3 regions of the Delftia sp. CH05 genome follow, and region 2 is predicted to be linked to each of the others. Evidence: predicted binding sites of a transcription regulator. Region 2 holds the regulator's gene; each other region holds the start of a gene.

Region 1 (4,498 bases), on a different contig from region 2:
GGCGGTGTAGCCCACGTTTTCCAGGTCGTTGTGCTTGCCGCCTGCGCGCAGGCAGGTCTGCACCGAGGTGGCACGCGTGTAGGGGCGCTTGTCGGTACCCAGGAACACGTCCTTGAACTGGACCATGCCCGAGTTGGTGAACATCAGCGTCGGGTCGTTGCCGGGCACCAGGGGGCTCGACTCCACGATGGTGTGGCCCTTGGATGCGAAAAAGTCCAGAAAGCTCTTGCGAATGTCGGCAACGGTGAAAGTGGGTGTGCTCATGGTGTCTAGGAGTTCGGAGCGCGCACGCGGGGCGCTGTCCCTGGCGGGAGGGTGTCCCGTCGGGACCAACGCGCATTATAGGTTTGCCCCATCGTCGCGGCAGCGAGCCCCGCCCGTCCCTCCATCGCGCACCTGGCCGAAGAAGGCCTTACCCCCCATCTGCCCGCCCTTGAGCACGATCTCCAGCCCGCCGCTGGCCGGATCGCTGACATGTGCGCGCAACAGCGGCGCGCGACTGGCCGGTCCGCGGCGCCTGCAGCTGTGGGTGGCGCCCCATCCGGGCCGCAGGGCCGACATTCTTGCGCTGGAGAATGGCGGGTGCAGGAGATGGGGGAGATGGCTAGCACAGGCGATCTCGCCGTTCCCTGATCCCGCTCAGACTGCGCGCGATGGGCGCCCTGGATAATCGCCAGCCGGAACCACAGCAAGCACACCATGGCGCAACCACCGACACCCGAGCCTCATTCCGCCAAACCGGCCCAACCAGGCAAAAGCCGCATCGTGCCCTGGCTCATCGGCCTGCCCGTGGCTTTCTTCGGTGTGCTCATGCTGGCCGGGCAGCTGCTGTCCACGCCCGAAGGTGAGGCGCGCTGGGTGGAGCGCGAAACCATCAAGATCTGCCGCAAGGAAACCGCGCGGCCAGAGGCCGAGCGCAAGACGCAGCAGTTTGAATCGGTGCAGGACTGCGACAGGCTCGAATTCGACTTCAAGCAGCGCTACGGTGAAAACCCCTGAGGCGGAGCCGCAACGGAAAATGCCCCCACGCTCCCCTGCTTCGCAAGGTCCGCTGCCCCCCAGGGGGCCAGCTTTTTGCCTTGGGGCGGCCCGGCGACAAAAAAGGCCGGCAGAGCCGGCCTTTGGCTTGCAAGGGCCCGTTCAGTCGCGCGTCTCGATGGCCCGGTTGATGCCCAGCGCCGCCAGCGTGCACAGCGCGCCCGACAGCAGATAGATGCCCAGCGCCACCAGGCCGAAGCGCGAGGACACGCCCAGCGCCACCAGCGGGGCAAAGGCCGCGCCGACCAGCCAGGCCATGTCCGAGGACAGGGCCGCGCCCGTATAGCGATAGCGCGAGGGGAAGTTGGCCGTCACCGTGCCTGCCGCCTGCCCGTAGGACAGGCCCAGCAGGATGAAGCCGACGATGATGAACACGTTGTTGCCCGTGGTGCCGCTGCCCAGCAGCCAGGGAGCCACAAAGCTGAAGATGCCGATCAGGCAGGCCATGGTGCCCAGCGTGTTGCGCCGCCCCACCCGGTCGGCCAGCCAGCCCGAAACCATGATGGCGCCGGCCGCACAGAAGGCGCCAACGATCTGCACGCCCAGCACATGGTTCACCGACTGGTCCGAATACAGCGAGATCCAGGACAGCGGGAAGATGGTCACCAGGTGGAAGAGCGCAAAGCTGGCAAGGGCTGCAAAGGCGCCGATGACCACGTTGCGGCCCTCGTCACGCATCAGCGGCACCACGCCCATGGGCTCCAGCTCGCGCTGCGCCAGCAGCTCGGTGTAGGACTGGCCCACCACCAGGCGCAACCGGGCAAACAGTGCCACCACGTTGATGGCAAAGGCCACGCAGAAGGGATAGCGCCAGCCCCAGCTGAGGAACTCGTCGGCATCCACATGGGCATAGATGAAGGCAAACAGGCCTGCCGCCAGCACAAAGCCCAGCGGCGCACCCAGCTGCCCGATCATCGAATACCAGCCCCGCCGGTTCTGGGGGGCCGACATGGCCAGCAGCGACGGCAGGCCGTCCCAGGAGCCGCCCAGTGCAATGCCCTGGCCGATGCGCAGCAGCGCCAGCACGATGATGGCGTTCACGCCCGCCTGCTGGTAGCTGGGCAGGAAGGCCATGCCCACCGTACACACGCCCAGCAGGAAGAGCGCCAGCGTCAGCTTGGTCGCCCGGCCCCAGCGCCGCTGCACGGCCATGGACAGCGCCGTGCCCAACGGCCGCGCCACGAAGGCCAGCGCGAAGATGCCGAACGACATCAACGTGCCGTCAAGCTTGGAAAGATAGGGGAACAGCAGTGCCGGGAAGACCAGCACGCAGGCGATGCCGAACACGAAGAAGTCGAAGTACTCCGAGGATCGCCCCAGGATCACGCCGACGGCGATCTCGTTGGGCGTGACATCTTCGTGGGTGTCGGCGCGGGACAGAGATTCCTTGCTTTCGTAGCTTCCGTTGGGGAAGCTTGCAGTTGTGTCGAGGCCGCTCATAGATGGATGCTCCTTGTCTCGTCTCACTGACAGCTCCGTTCTACGCCCTCGCTTGATCTGGCGCAAGGCGGTTTCACCTCGACCGGACTTGGTGTTTTTCCTGCTGCGCGCGGCCGAAAAATGCGGCCTCCGGATCGCCGGGACCCCGCTGCCTGCCCCGCCAGGTAGCAGAAAGTTCCCGGCTTCTCCTTGACGTTGGACAAAATGTCCAATGGACAAATTTATACTTCGTAATACATTTGCCCGGATCTTGTAATCCGCGTTTCTATGTAAACGCGCTCTTGTTGCGCCCCTAGCATGCTAAAAATCAAGGAACTCCGTGGGCCTGCGTGGCTCACCGCGGCCGCTTTGACAGCCAGTCTCACTGGCTGCAGCAAAGCCGTCGTGCTCAACCCGGCCGGCGATATCGCCGCGCAGCAAGGCAACCTGGTGGTCACGGCCACCTTGCTGATGCTGATCATCATCATCCCGGTGATCATCCTCACGCTGCTGTTCGCCTGGAAATACCGCCAGTCGAACACCGAGGCCCACTACGACCCCGAATGGCACCACTCCACCACGCTGGAGCTGGTGATCTGGTCCGTGCCGCTGATGATCATCATCGCGCTGGGCGCCATCACCTGGATCAGCACCCACAAGCTCGACCCCTACCGCCCGCTGGACCGCGTCTCGGCCTCCAAGCCCTTGAGCACCGATGTCAAGCCGCTGGAAGTGCAGGTCGTGGCCATGGACTGGAAGTGGCTGTTCTTCATCCCTGAAAAGGGCATCGCCACCGTCAACGAGCTGGCCGCTCCCGTGGATCGTCCCATCCACTTCAAGCTGACCGCCACCTCGACGATGAACGCCTTCTACGTGCCTGACCTGGCCGGCATGATCTATGCCATGCCCGGCATGCAGACCGAGCTGAACGCAGTGATCAACAAGACCGGTGTGTTCCACGGCCTGGCATCGCACTACAGCGGCGCCGGCTTCTCGGGCATGACGTTCAAGTTCCACGGCCTCAGCGACGAGGAATTCGAGCAGTGGGTTGCCAAGGCCAAGTCCGAAGGCAAGGCCCTGAACCGCGACACCTACCTGAATCTGGTCAAGCCCAGCGAGCGCAACCCGGTCGAGCGCTTCGCCACCGTGGACGAAGGCCTGTACGACAAGGTGCTCAACCGCTGCGTCGAGGAAGGCAAGATGTGCATGCACCACATGATGGCCATCGATGCCGCAGGCGGTGAAGCCTATCTCAAGGCCGTGGGCATGAACCTGCCCCAGGATGTGTGCACGGTGCAAAACGCCGACCGCGTCGTGGCCTTCCTGGACCAGCGCGACGGCTCGGCCGCCAGCGCACAGCAATAAGCAGATAGCGGAAGCGGACGACGGCCAGCCCGCCGCCCGTTCCAAAACGACCTAAGAGACTCGATATGTCTGAACATACCTCCCCGGCACAGGCCCACTGGCTGCTGGGACGCATCACCTGGGACTCCATCCCGATGGCGCATGAGCCCATCGTGCTGGTGACCTTCATCGCCGTGGTGCTCGGCGGCCTCGGCGTGCTGGGCCTTCTCACCAAGTTCCGCCTGTGGGGCCCGCTGTGGCGCGACTGGCTGTGCAGTATCGACCACAAGAAGATCGGCATCATGTACATGATCCTGGGTCTGGTCATGCTGCTGCGCGGCTTCGCAGATGCGCTGATGATGCGCCTGCAGCAGGCCATGGCCTTCGGCGACAACCTGGGCTACCTGCCTCCGCACCACTACGACCAGATCTTCACGGCCCACGGCGTGATCATGATCTTCTTCGTGGCCATGCCCTTCGTGACTGGCCTGATGAACTACCTGGTGCCGCTGCAGATCGGCGCCCGCGACGTGTCCTTCCCGTTCCTGAACAACTTCAGCTTCTGGATGACCACGGGCGGCGCCGTGCTGGTGATGATCTCGCTGTTCCTGGGCGAGTTCTCCACCTCCGGCTGGCTGGCCCTGTCCAACCTGGGGGCGCAGAACCCGGGGGTCGGGCTTGACTACTACATCTGGGG
Region 2 (4,498 bases):
CACGCTGGCGATGGGCTCTGGTGTTTCTCACCCAACTGGTTTTCTATGGCCTGCCCTGGCTGGAATGGGGGCAGCGCCAGATGGTGCTGTTCGACCTGGGTGCGCGGCGCTTTTACCTGTTCGGGCTGGTGCTGTACCCGCAGGATTTCATCTACCTGGCGGGCCTGCTGATCATCTCGGCGCTGGCGCTGTTCCTGTTCACGGCCGTGGCCGGTCGCCTGTGGTGCGGCTTTTCCTGCCCGCAGACGGTCTACACCGAAATCTTCATGTGGGTGGAGCGCAAGGTCGAGGGCGACCGCAGCGCGCGCATGCGCCTGGACAAGAACGGCTGGACTTTTGAAAAGCTCTGGAAGAAGTCGCTCAAGCAGTTGCTGTGGATTGCCATTGCCCTGTGGACCGGCTTCACCTTCGTGGGCTACTTCGTGCCCATCCGCGAGCTGGGCGGCGAGCTGCTGGCGCTGCAGGGCAGCTGGCAGGTCTTCTGGGTGCTGTTCTACGGCTTCGCCACCTATGGCAACGCCGGCTACATGCGCGAGCAGGTCTGCAAGTACATGTGCCCCTATGCGCGCTTTCAGAGCGCCATGTTCGACCGCGACACCATGATCGTCAGCTACGACACGGGCCGGGGCGAGCCGCGCGCGCCTCGCACCAAGAAGGTGGACTACAAGGCCCAGGGCCTGGGCGACTGTATCGACTGCAAGATGTGCGTGCAGGTCTGCCCCGTGGGCATCGACATCCGCAACGGCCTGCAGTACGAATGCATAGGCTGCGGTCTGTGCATAGACGCCTGCAATTCCATCATGGACAAGATGGAGTATCCGCGCGGCCTCATCCGGCTGACCACGCAGAACGCCATGGCCGGCCTGTGGCGGCGGGCCCAGGTGCTGCGCCGCATCTTCCGTCCGCGCGTGCTGGTCTACTCGGCCGTGCTGATCGGCCTGAGCATGGCCATGATCGTGAGCCTGGCGCTGCGCCAGTCGGTCAAGGTCGACGTGATACGCGACCGGGCGTCGCTGTCGCGCATCGTCGCGGGCGGCAAGCTGGAAAATGTCTACCGCCTGCAGATCATGAATGCCACCGAGCAGGCCCAGCGCTACCGCATCAGCGCCCATGGCCTCGACGGGCTGGAGCTGGCGTCCGAGCAGGAGGTCGAGGTCGGCCCGGCCGAGACGCGCGGCATTGCGGCGCGGCTGCAGATTCCCTACGGTTCCGCCGAGCCGGGCTCGCACACCGTATTCTTCGATATCGATGCCGTGCATTCAGGCGCGGGACGCGCGTCCGAAAAGGCCGTCTTCCTGGTGCCCCGGTGATATGTCTGGCCGGCACCGCCCAGGCTGCGCCGGCTGTTTGAAAGAAAGAGGTTATCCATGTCTTCCAGTCCCGCAGTCTCCGCGCCCGCCACGGCCCCTTCGCATCCGGACGCCGGCAAGCCCTGGTGGAAGTTCGCCCATGTCTGGCTCGTGGTGGCCGGCCCGGCCGCCGTCGTGGTGGCTGGCGTGGTCACGGCCGTCATTGCGATCAATGGCGCCGATCCCGTGATCGATCCTGACTATTACCGCAATGGCATCACCATCAACGAGCGTGCCGATGGCGTGCGCGAAGTGCCCAAGAGCCTGGCGCCCGCGGTCACCGGCCGCAACCACGCGGCCACGCCCGCGCAGGACCATCCCACGGACCGCTGAAGGCAGGAAAATGCCGTGCACAAGGCCGCAGTCGCGGCCTTTTTGCATGGTGGATGGCATCTCCAGCATGCGCGAGGGCCAAGGGTTTCCTACAGGCAGTGCAGGGTGCGCAGGGCTTGGCACGGTGCGCGGGCGGCGCGCACAATGAAAGCCACCCCTCGACAGCTCAAGGAGATCGCTGATGTTGGCCCAACGCTGGATGTGGATTGCCTGGCCGGCCTTTCTGGCCGCCGCCGTGATGGAGATGCTGGTATTCGCCTTCGTGGACCCGCTGGAGCTGCACTGGCTCGGCGACCTGGGCTGGTCGCGGCAGGGAATCTACACGCTGGCCTTCTTCGCCTTCTGGGGCGTGACCATGCTGTCCAGCCTCATGACCACCATGCTGGGACGCTCCACGCACGATCTCAACGACGGCGTGGTCTCCGAGCCGGACCCAAATCTGGCCATGCAGGGCCTGGGGCGCGATTGAACCTGCGTGCACTGCAATGGCAATGAACAAGGCCCGCGACAGCGGGCCTTGTTCATTGCCGGGGGGCGGGGCCTTGCGGCCTCACTGGCACTGCTGGCTGTTGACGATGCGCTTGAGCGCGTCCGTGTCCAGGATGCGCAGATGGCGCTGGCGCACCTCGATGATGTTTTCTTCGGCAAACTTCGAGAAGGTGCGGCTCACCGTCTCCAGCTTCAGGCCAAGGTAGCTGCCGATTTCCTCGCGCGTCATGCGCAGCACCAGTTCCGACTTGGAAAAGCCCCGGGCGTGCAGGCGCTGCACCAGGTTGAGCACGAAGGCGGCCAGGCGCTCCTCGGCACGCATGCTGCCCAGCAGCAGCATCACGCCATGCTCGCGCACGATCTCGCGGCTCATGACCTTGTGCACATGGTTTTGCAGGGCCGTGACCTCGCGCGACAGGTCCTCCAGCTTGTCGAAGGGCATGACGCAGACCTCGGCGTCTTCCAGCGCGACCGCATCGCAGGTGTGGTGGTCGTTGACGATGCCATCCAGGCCGATGATCTCGCCGGCCATCTGAAAGCCCGTGACCTGGTCGCGCCCGTCCTCGGTGGCCACGCAGGTCTTGAAGAAGCCCGTGCGGATGGCGTACAGCGAGGTGAAGGACTCACCGTTGCGAAACAGCAGGCCGCCGCGCTTGACCTTGCGGCGCGTGGCCACGATGTCGTCGATGCGCTGCATCTGCTCGGCATCCAGGCCCATGGGCATGCACAGCTCGCGCAGGTTGCAATTGGAACAGGATGCTTTGATGGTCTGAAGGTTCATGGAGTAAACATCAGCGGCGCAGCAGTGCGCCGGCGGTGACCTCGTGGATGGCGATGAGTTGGATCAAATTGTCGCAGCACTGCCGCGAACAACTCTTGATATGAGTCAAGGACGCGGCCAATGGGCTGCGGCACAGTGGACGACATTAGAGGAAAAAACCCATGACCGCTGTCACCCCAGAGCTGCTGCGTCGCTTCGACGTACCGGGGCCCCGATACACCTCGTTCCCCACGGCCGATCGTTTCGTGGAGGCTTTCGGTGCTGAAGACTATATCCTGGCACTTGAGCACCGCAAATCGAGTACCGCAGCGCGGGCCATGCCTTTGTCGCTGTATGTGCATGTGCCGTTCTGCGAGTCGCTGTGCTACTACTGCGCCTGCAACAAGATCGTGACGCGCCACCACGATCGCGCGGCCGTCTACCTGGACTACCTGGCGCGCGAGATGGCCTTGCACACGGCCCATTGCGGCAAGGGCCAGGCCGTCAGCCAGCTGCACCTGGGCGGCGGCACGCCCACCTTCTTCTCGGACGATGAACTGCGCACGCTGATGGCCCTGCTGCGCGAGCATTTCAAGCTGGAGCCGGGCGGCGAATACTCCATCGAGGTCGATCCGCGCACCGTCAGCGTCGAACGCCTGGCCGTGCTCAAGGAACTGGGCTTCAACCGCCTGAGCTTCGGCGTGCAGGACTTCGACGAACAGGTGCAGATCGCCGTGCACCGCGTGCAGCCGGCCGAGCAGGTGTTCGCGCTGGTGGCAGCGGCACGGCAGCTGGGCTTTGCCTCCATCAACGTGGACCTGATCTACGGCCTGCCCAAGCAGACGCCCGAGTCCTTCGAGCGCACGCTGGCCCAGGTCAATGCGCTGCGGCCCGACCGCATCGCGCTCTATGCCTATGCCCACCTGCCCGAGCGCTTCAAGCCGCAGCGGCGCATCGCGGCCGAGGACCTGCCCCAGGGCGCCGACAAGCTGGCCATGCTCTCGCGCTCCATCGCGGCCTTCATGGACGGCGGCTATGTCTACGTCGGCATGGACCACTTCGCCTTGCCCGAGGACGCGCTGGCCGTGGCCAAGCGCCAGGGCCGGCTGCATCGCAACTTCCAGGGCTACAGCACCCAGCCCGACTGCGACCTGATTGCGCTGGGCGTGTCGGCCATCGGCAAGGTGGGGGCCAGCTACAGCCAGAACGCCAAGACGCTGGAGGAGTACTACGACGCCATCGACGCCGGCCACCTGCCCGTGGTGCGCGGCCTGGCACTGTCGCGCGATGATCTGGTGCGGCGCGCCGTCATCATGGCCATCATGTGCCAGGGCGCCGTGCTGTTCGAGCCCATGGAGCAGGCCTGGCTGCTGGGCTTTCGCGAGTACTTCGCCCCCGAGCTGGCGGCGCTTCAGGACCTGCAGGCCAAGGGGCTGGTGCAGATCAGCGACGAGGGATTCCAGGTCACGCCCATGGGCTGGTACTTCGTGCGTGGCGTGGCCATGCTGTTTGACCGATATCTGCAGGCCGACAAGAACCGGGCGCGGTTTTCGAGGATCATCTAGGC
Region 3 (4,498 bases), on a different contig from region 2:
ATGCGCGGCGGCCGTGGTCTTCATGGCCGCCTGCCTGGACGGCGTGCAGGGCTACCCGCAGCAGCAGGCGCCCATCATCAGCCCCTACGACATGACGCAGGAGCAGCGGCTTGCCGAAATGAACGCCATGGGCGCGGCCGGCCATGCCGACCACCGCTGGACCTACGAACTTCGCCCCGGCTGCGTGCTGCGCGTGGACCTGGACGGCCCGCAAGGCCCGCGCCCTTCCCTCGATATCGCCCTGCTGGGCAGCGTGGTGGCCGTCACGTCCCAGCGTGAACGCGGCAGTTTCCGCGTGGAGCTGCAGTCCGGCGACGGCCTGCAGTCGGCACGGTCCCTGGTGCTGGAAAGCACCAAATGGGCCGACGCCAGCTGGACCCAGCTGCTGCTGCGCCTGATGCAAAAGGGTTGCATGGAAATGCAGGGCCGCCCGCACGGCAGGACCGCCAGCCGGCACTGAGAGGCGACGCACAACGGCACGGATCGGCATGCATCGGCAGGGACCGGCAGGCCAGGCAAGCGCGGCTTGCCCGGTCCCGCAAATGTGAGGGGCGGAAACGACAAGCGGCACCGAAGTGCCGCCGGGTAGGGCGCGGGGCGCAGGGTCCCGGGCCAGGGCAGATCGCCGGCTTACTTGGCCAGCGTCAGCGTGCCCTTCATCAGCGCGGAATGGCCGGGGAAGGAGCAAAAGTAGCTGTAGGCCTCGCCCGCCTTCAGGGCGGCGGTGGAGAAGGTCACGGAGTCGGTCTCGCCGCCGCCGATCACCTTGGTGTGGGCGATCACGCGGGCGTCCTTGTCCTTCACGAAGTCCTTGGCGGCGCCGGCGGCGATGCCGTCATTGGCCACGGGCTGCAGGTCGGCCGTCTTGCTCAGTACCCAGTTGTGGCCCATGGCCGTCTTGGGCAGCTTGCCCACGTGCTTGAGCTTGACCGTGAACTGCTTGCAGCTGGCGGGCACGCTGATGGTGGGCTTGTTGAACTGCATGGCGTCATTGCCTTCGATCTCGACGGCGCAGTCGGCGGCCAGCACAGGTGCGGCGACGGCAGTCATTGCGAGGGCCAAGAGGACGGGTTTCCATTGCATTGCCATTGTTTTCTCCTTGAAAAGCGGGTGAGGTGGCTGGCATCCGGTGGCCATGGACCGGCAGGCGGTCTGTCGCCATGGATGCTTTGTATGGCTGCCTCCAGCATAGACAGGATGGGGGAGGGCGGGTTGATTTGAATCAAGTCAAAACAGTTCGAAGACCTGCGCTCCAAGCATGCGGGATGGCGTCACGCCGGCAGGGTATGCGCGGTGGCTGTCGCCGGGAATCACCTGCCGTCCGTCGTCTTTTGGCGACGGGCAACCCCACAGCTCGCATGCCTCTACTCACCTCAGTCACATTTGGGTACGATTGCGGAACATAGAGGGAGTTTATGAGAGTGATGGTTTTCATAGGCGTTGTCATTGGCGCCATCTTTCTGCTGACGGCGTTCTTCGTCGACAGCTCCCAGCAACAGACGGCGCTGGCGGGCATGGCCTGTGCCAGCGTCCTCATTCCGTACGTGCTGTTCAGGTTGCACTCGATCGCTGTCGAGCAGGACAAGCTCGATCAGATCCTGCAGCTGATGCGAAAGTCCGGCAGCCAGCCCGAAGGGGTGGCTCCGGGCGGCGAGGGGTCCCGTGAGCCGGGTGGTCCTTCGGCGCCCAGGTCCTGGATGTCCTGAGGCGCGGGGCGGCAGCCAAGGCAGGTCCGGCAGGCCAGGCAGGTCTGGCAGGCCTCAGGCGAACTGCACGACCACGCGCCGGTTGGTGCGGCTTTTCTTCTCGATCTTGGTGACGGCCACCGTGCCGATCTCGGCCGTGCTGCGCACATGCGTGCCGCCGCAGGGCTGGCGGTCCAGGCCGGGGATGTCGATGATGCGGATCGTCGCCGTGCCGCCAGGGGGCGCCGCGCCTGCGGTGCGTACCAGGTCGGGCTGGGCGGCCAATTGCTCGGGCGTGATGCGGTCCACGTTCACGGCATGGCTGTCGGCGATCAGGGCGTTCAGGCGCTCCGTCAGATCGGCCTTGTCCAGCGTGGATTCAGGCAGGTCGAAATCCAGGCGTGCCGAGTCCGGCGAGATGCTGCAGCCCGTCACGGGCACGGGCACCAGCACGCCCAGCAGGTGCAGGCAGGTGTGCAGGCGCATCAGACGGTGGCGCCTGTCCCAGTCGATGGCTACCTGCACGCGCTCGCCGACCTGGGGCGGCGCATCGGTCTGCAGCACATGCAGGATGCGCTGGCGGTCATCGGCATAGACGGTGTCGATGACCGCCAGGCTGCGTCCGTCGGCCAGGATCAGCGTGCCGGTGTCTCCGGCCTGGCCGCCGCTGCGGGCATAGCAGACCGTGGCATCCAGCTCGATGCCTTCGGGGCTGACCGCGATCACGGTGGCTTCGCAGCGGTCCAGGTAGGCGTCGTCGTCAAAGAGCTTGTGCGTCTGGGACAGGGGCATGGGCATGGGGTGTCTCCGGGGTCATGTCGCGGTCCATGGTATCGGCGGCATGGCGGGGCCGGGCAGTACGCCTGGGCGAAAAGTCCCCAGTACAGTCCATTGCCCGCAGCGGTGGCAGTCGGCTGCTTGACAGCCTGTCAAGTGCCCGGGTCCGCGACCTGACAAGATCGGCGCCCGCGCCGCGCGCGTGCCGCTGAACAATGGCGCATTCCTTGCCGACGGCGCTACAGATTTTTCCGAAGCTGACGACATACGCAGGGCATGAATCTGTGAGTTTTCCGAGGAACTGTCCGAATGGATCAATAACCTTTGCGTCCATCCCGTGCAGGCTCCACCCCCGTCTCCATCCCGGCAGGCCCCGGTTTGCGGCTGCCCACATTGTTCATCTCCTCATCTTTATGAGCACTACCGATCTTCACGCAGCTTCCCTGAGCGATCTCTATGACCGGCTGGACGAAGGCCTCAGCGAAGAGGCCTTTGCCGCCGAACTTGATGCCCGGCTTCATGACGGGCGGGCCGATGAGGTGCAGGTTTTCCTGCGTGATTGCGAGGAGCGCTGCCTTTACATGCTGGGGCGCCTGAACAGCAGCGAATCGCCCTGGACACATGACGGTGAGCGCTGGCTGGCCCTGGCACGGCTCACGGTGCCGCGCGGCCATGCGCCGGCAGGGCTCAGCGAGAAGCTGACCAATGCCAAGGTGGCCGCCGAAGTGCGCGTGATGGCCGAGCAATGGCTGGCCCATGCCCGCAGCGCGGATCTGCCGGTCTTCAAAGGCATAGGCATGGTGCTGGGCAACCTGGTGCCCTGGCTCTGCTATCCAGGCATGCCCTACGAGGAAGTGACGGCCACGCTGGACTGGACGCTGGCGCTGCGCAAGGAAGGTGAGTACAAGCCCGACACCGAGTACCACGCGCCCTGGAAGCGGCTGATCGCCCAGCTGAACGATGCCGACCTGCAGCGCTACGCCGCCGTGGGCGGCAAGCTGTTCGCCGACGTGATAGTGCACTACCGCGAAGAGCGCCAACCCAAGCAGCCCAAGGGGCAGGGCTGGAAGTCCTGGATGGGCTTCTTTGCCGCGCATCCCGAGCTGTATGACCAGACCTACATAGGCGATCCGGACCTGATAGAGCAGCGCTGGGCCAGCGCAGATGCCCCACGGCGTGAGGAACTGGCGGGCACCCTGATGGGCCAATTGGGCCATGCCCAGGGCGGGGAGCGTACCCGTGCGCTGCAGCTGCTGGACCGCCTGGTGGCCGAGGATCCCGCGCCCTTTGCCAGGCAGCTGCGTGAGAACGGCGGCTATCGGATCAGCCTGGCGCTGGCCATGCATGTCATGAAGCAGGACGATGCCGCCTTGCTGCCCCTGCTGCTGCCGGCCATTGCCCAGCACTGCGACCGCGAGGACGAGCTGCGCCGCTACCGCAGCGCGATCCGCGAACTGGTGACCCGCCGCCCGGCCGATCTGGCCGAGGTGCCTGTCAAGGACCTGGTCAATGTGCTGCCCGCGTTCGACACCGCCAGCCTGAAGGCCACGCTGCCCACCCTGACCCCGCTCATCGCAGGCAGCAGCGCCAAGGGCCTGCGCACCGCCATGGCCGGCCTGGCCGCCCATATTCCGCTGGCCAGCTTGGTGGATGCCGGCTGGCTGAACAAGCCGCCCAAGAACCTGCTGCTGACCTGCCGCGACGTGCTGCTGGCCCACCCCGACCCCGCCGTCGGTCCCTTGCTGGCGCAGTTGCTGGCCGGCGGCAAGCTGGATGCGGCCTCGGCCAGCAGCGTGCAGCAGCGGCTGCAGCAGTTGGGCCTGACAGGGCAGGGCGCCTCGGCATCGGATGAAAGCCAGGCGGATGCCGCATCGCCAGCGTCTGCCGCTGGCGGCGTGGAGCTGGAAGCCCAGATCGCCTCCATCAAGCGCCTGAGCGCGGCCATCAAGCCCTTCGATACGCCCGAGCTGCTGGCGCTGTGCGCGCCGCTGTCCGAGCACGCGGCCCGCGTGCTGCTGCACGTATCCGCCATTGCC

The links. The regulator FNR, encoded in region 2, switches genes on or off when oxygen is low (the NO sensors DNR and NnrR bind a similar motif). The targets are predictions, from matches to a motif close to TTGATNNNNATCAA.
Region 1: a site for FNR is predicted at 2,668-2,681, ahead of cyoA (ubiquinol oxidase subunit II). Genes of this name have one in related genera too.
Region 3: a site for FNR is predicted at 1,213-1,226, ahead of azu (azurin). Genes of this name have one in related genera too.

Annotation. Positions count from the first base shown of each region.
Region 1 covers NZ_WUMG01000042.1:34,860-39,357, forward strand. Annotated here, with positions in the region: gene alaS (alanine--tRNA ligase) at 1-264, opposite strand, end outside; gene GRX31_RS24110 (hypothetical protein) at 700-999, shown strand; gene GRX31_RS24115 (MFS transporter) at 1,141-2,478, opposite strand; gene cyoA (ubiquinol oxidase subunit II) at 2,776-3,822, shown strand; gene cyoB (cytochrome o ubiquinol oxidase subunit I) at 3,888-4,498, shown strand, end outside.
Region 2 covers NZ_WUMG01000045.1:13,020-17,517, reverse strand. Annotated here, with positions in the region: gene ccoG (cytochrome c oxidase accessory protein CcoG) at 1-1,310, shown strand, start outside; gene GRX31_RS24800 (FixH family protein) at 1,368-1,682, shown strand; gene GRX31_RS24795 (hypothetical protein) at 1,864-2,151, shown strand; gene fnr (fumarate/nitrate reduction transcriptional regulator Fnr) at 2,233-2,952, opposite strand; gene hemN (oxygen-independent coproporphyrinogen III oxidase) at 3,114-4,496, shown strand.
Region 3 covers NZ_WUMG01000008.1:19,824-24,321, reverse strand. Annotated here, with positions in the region: gene GRX31_RS09080 (hypothetical protein) at 1-460, shown strand, start outside; gene azu (azurin) at 631-1,089, opposite strand; gene GRX31_RS09070 (hypothetical protein) at 1,416-1,706, shown strand; gene GRX31_RS09065 (alanyl-tRNA editing protein) at 1,761-2,483, opposite strand; gene GRX31_RS09060 (DUF4132 domain-containing protein) at 2,876-4,498, shown strand, end outside.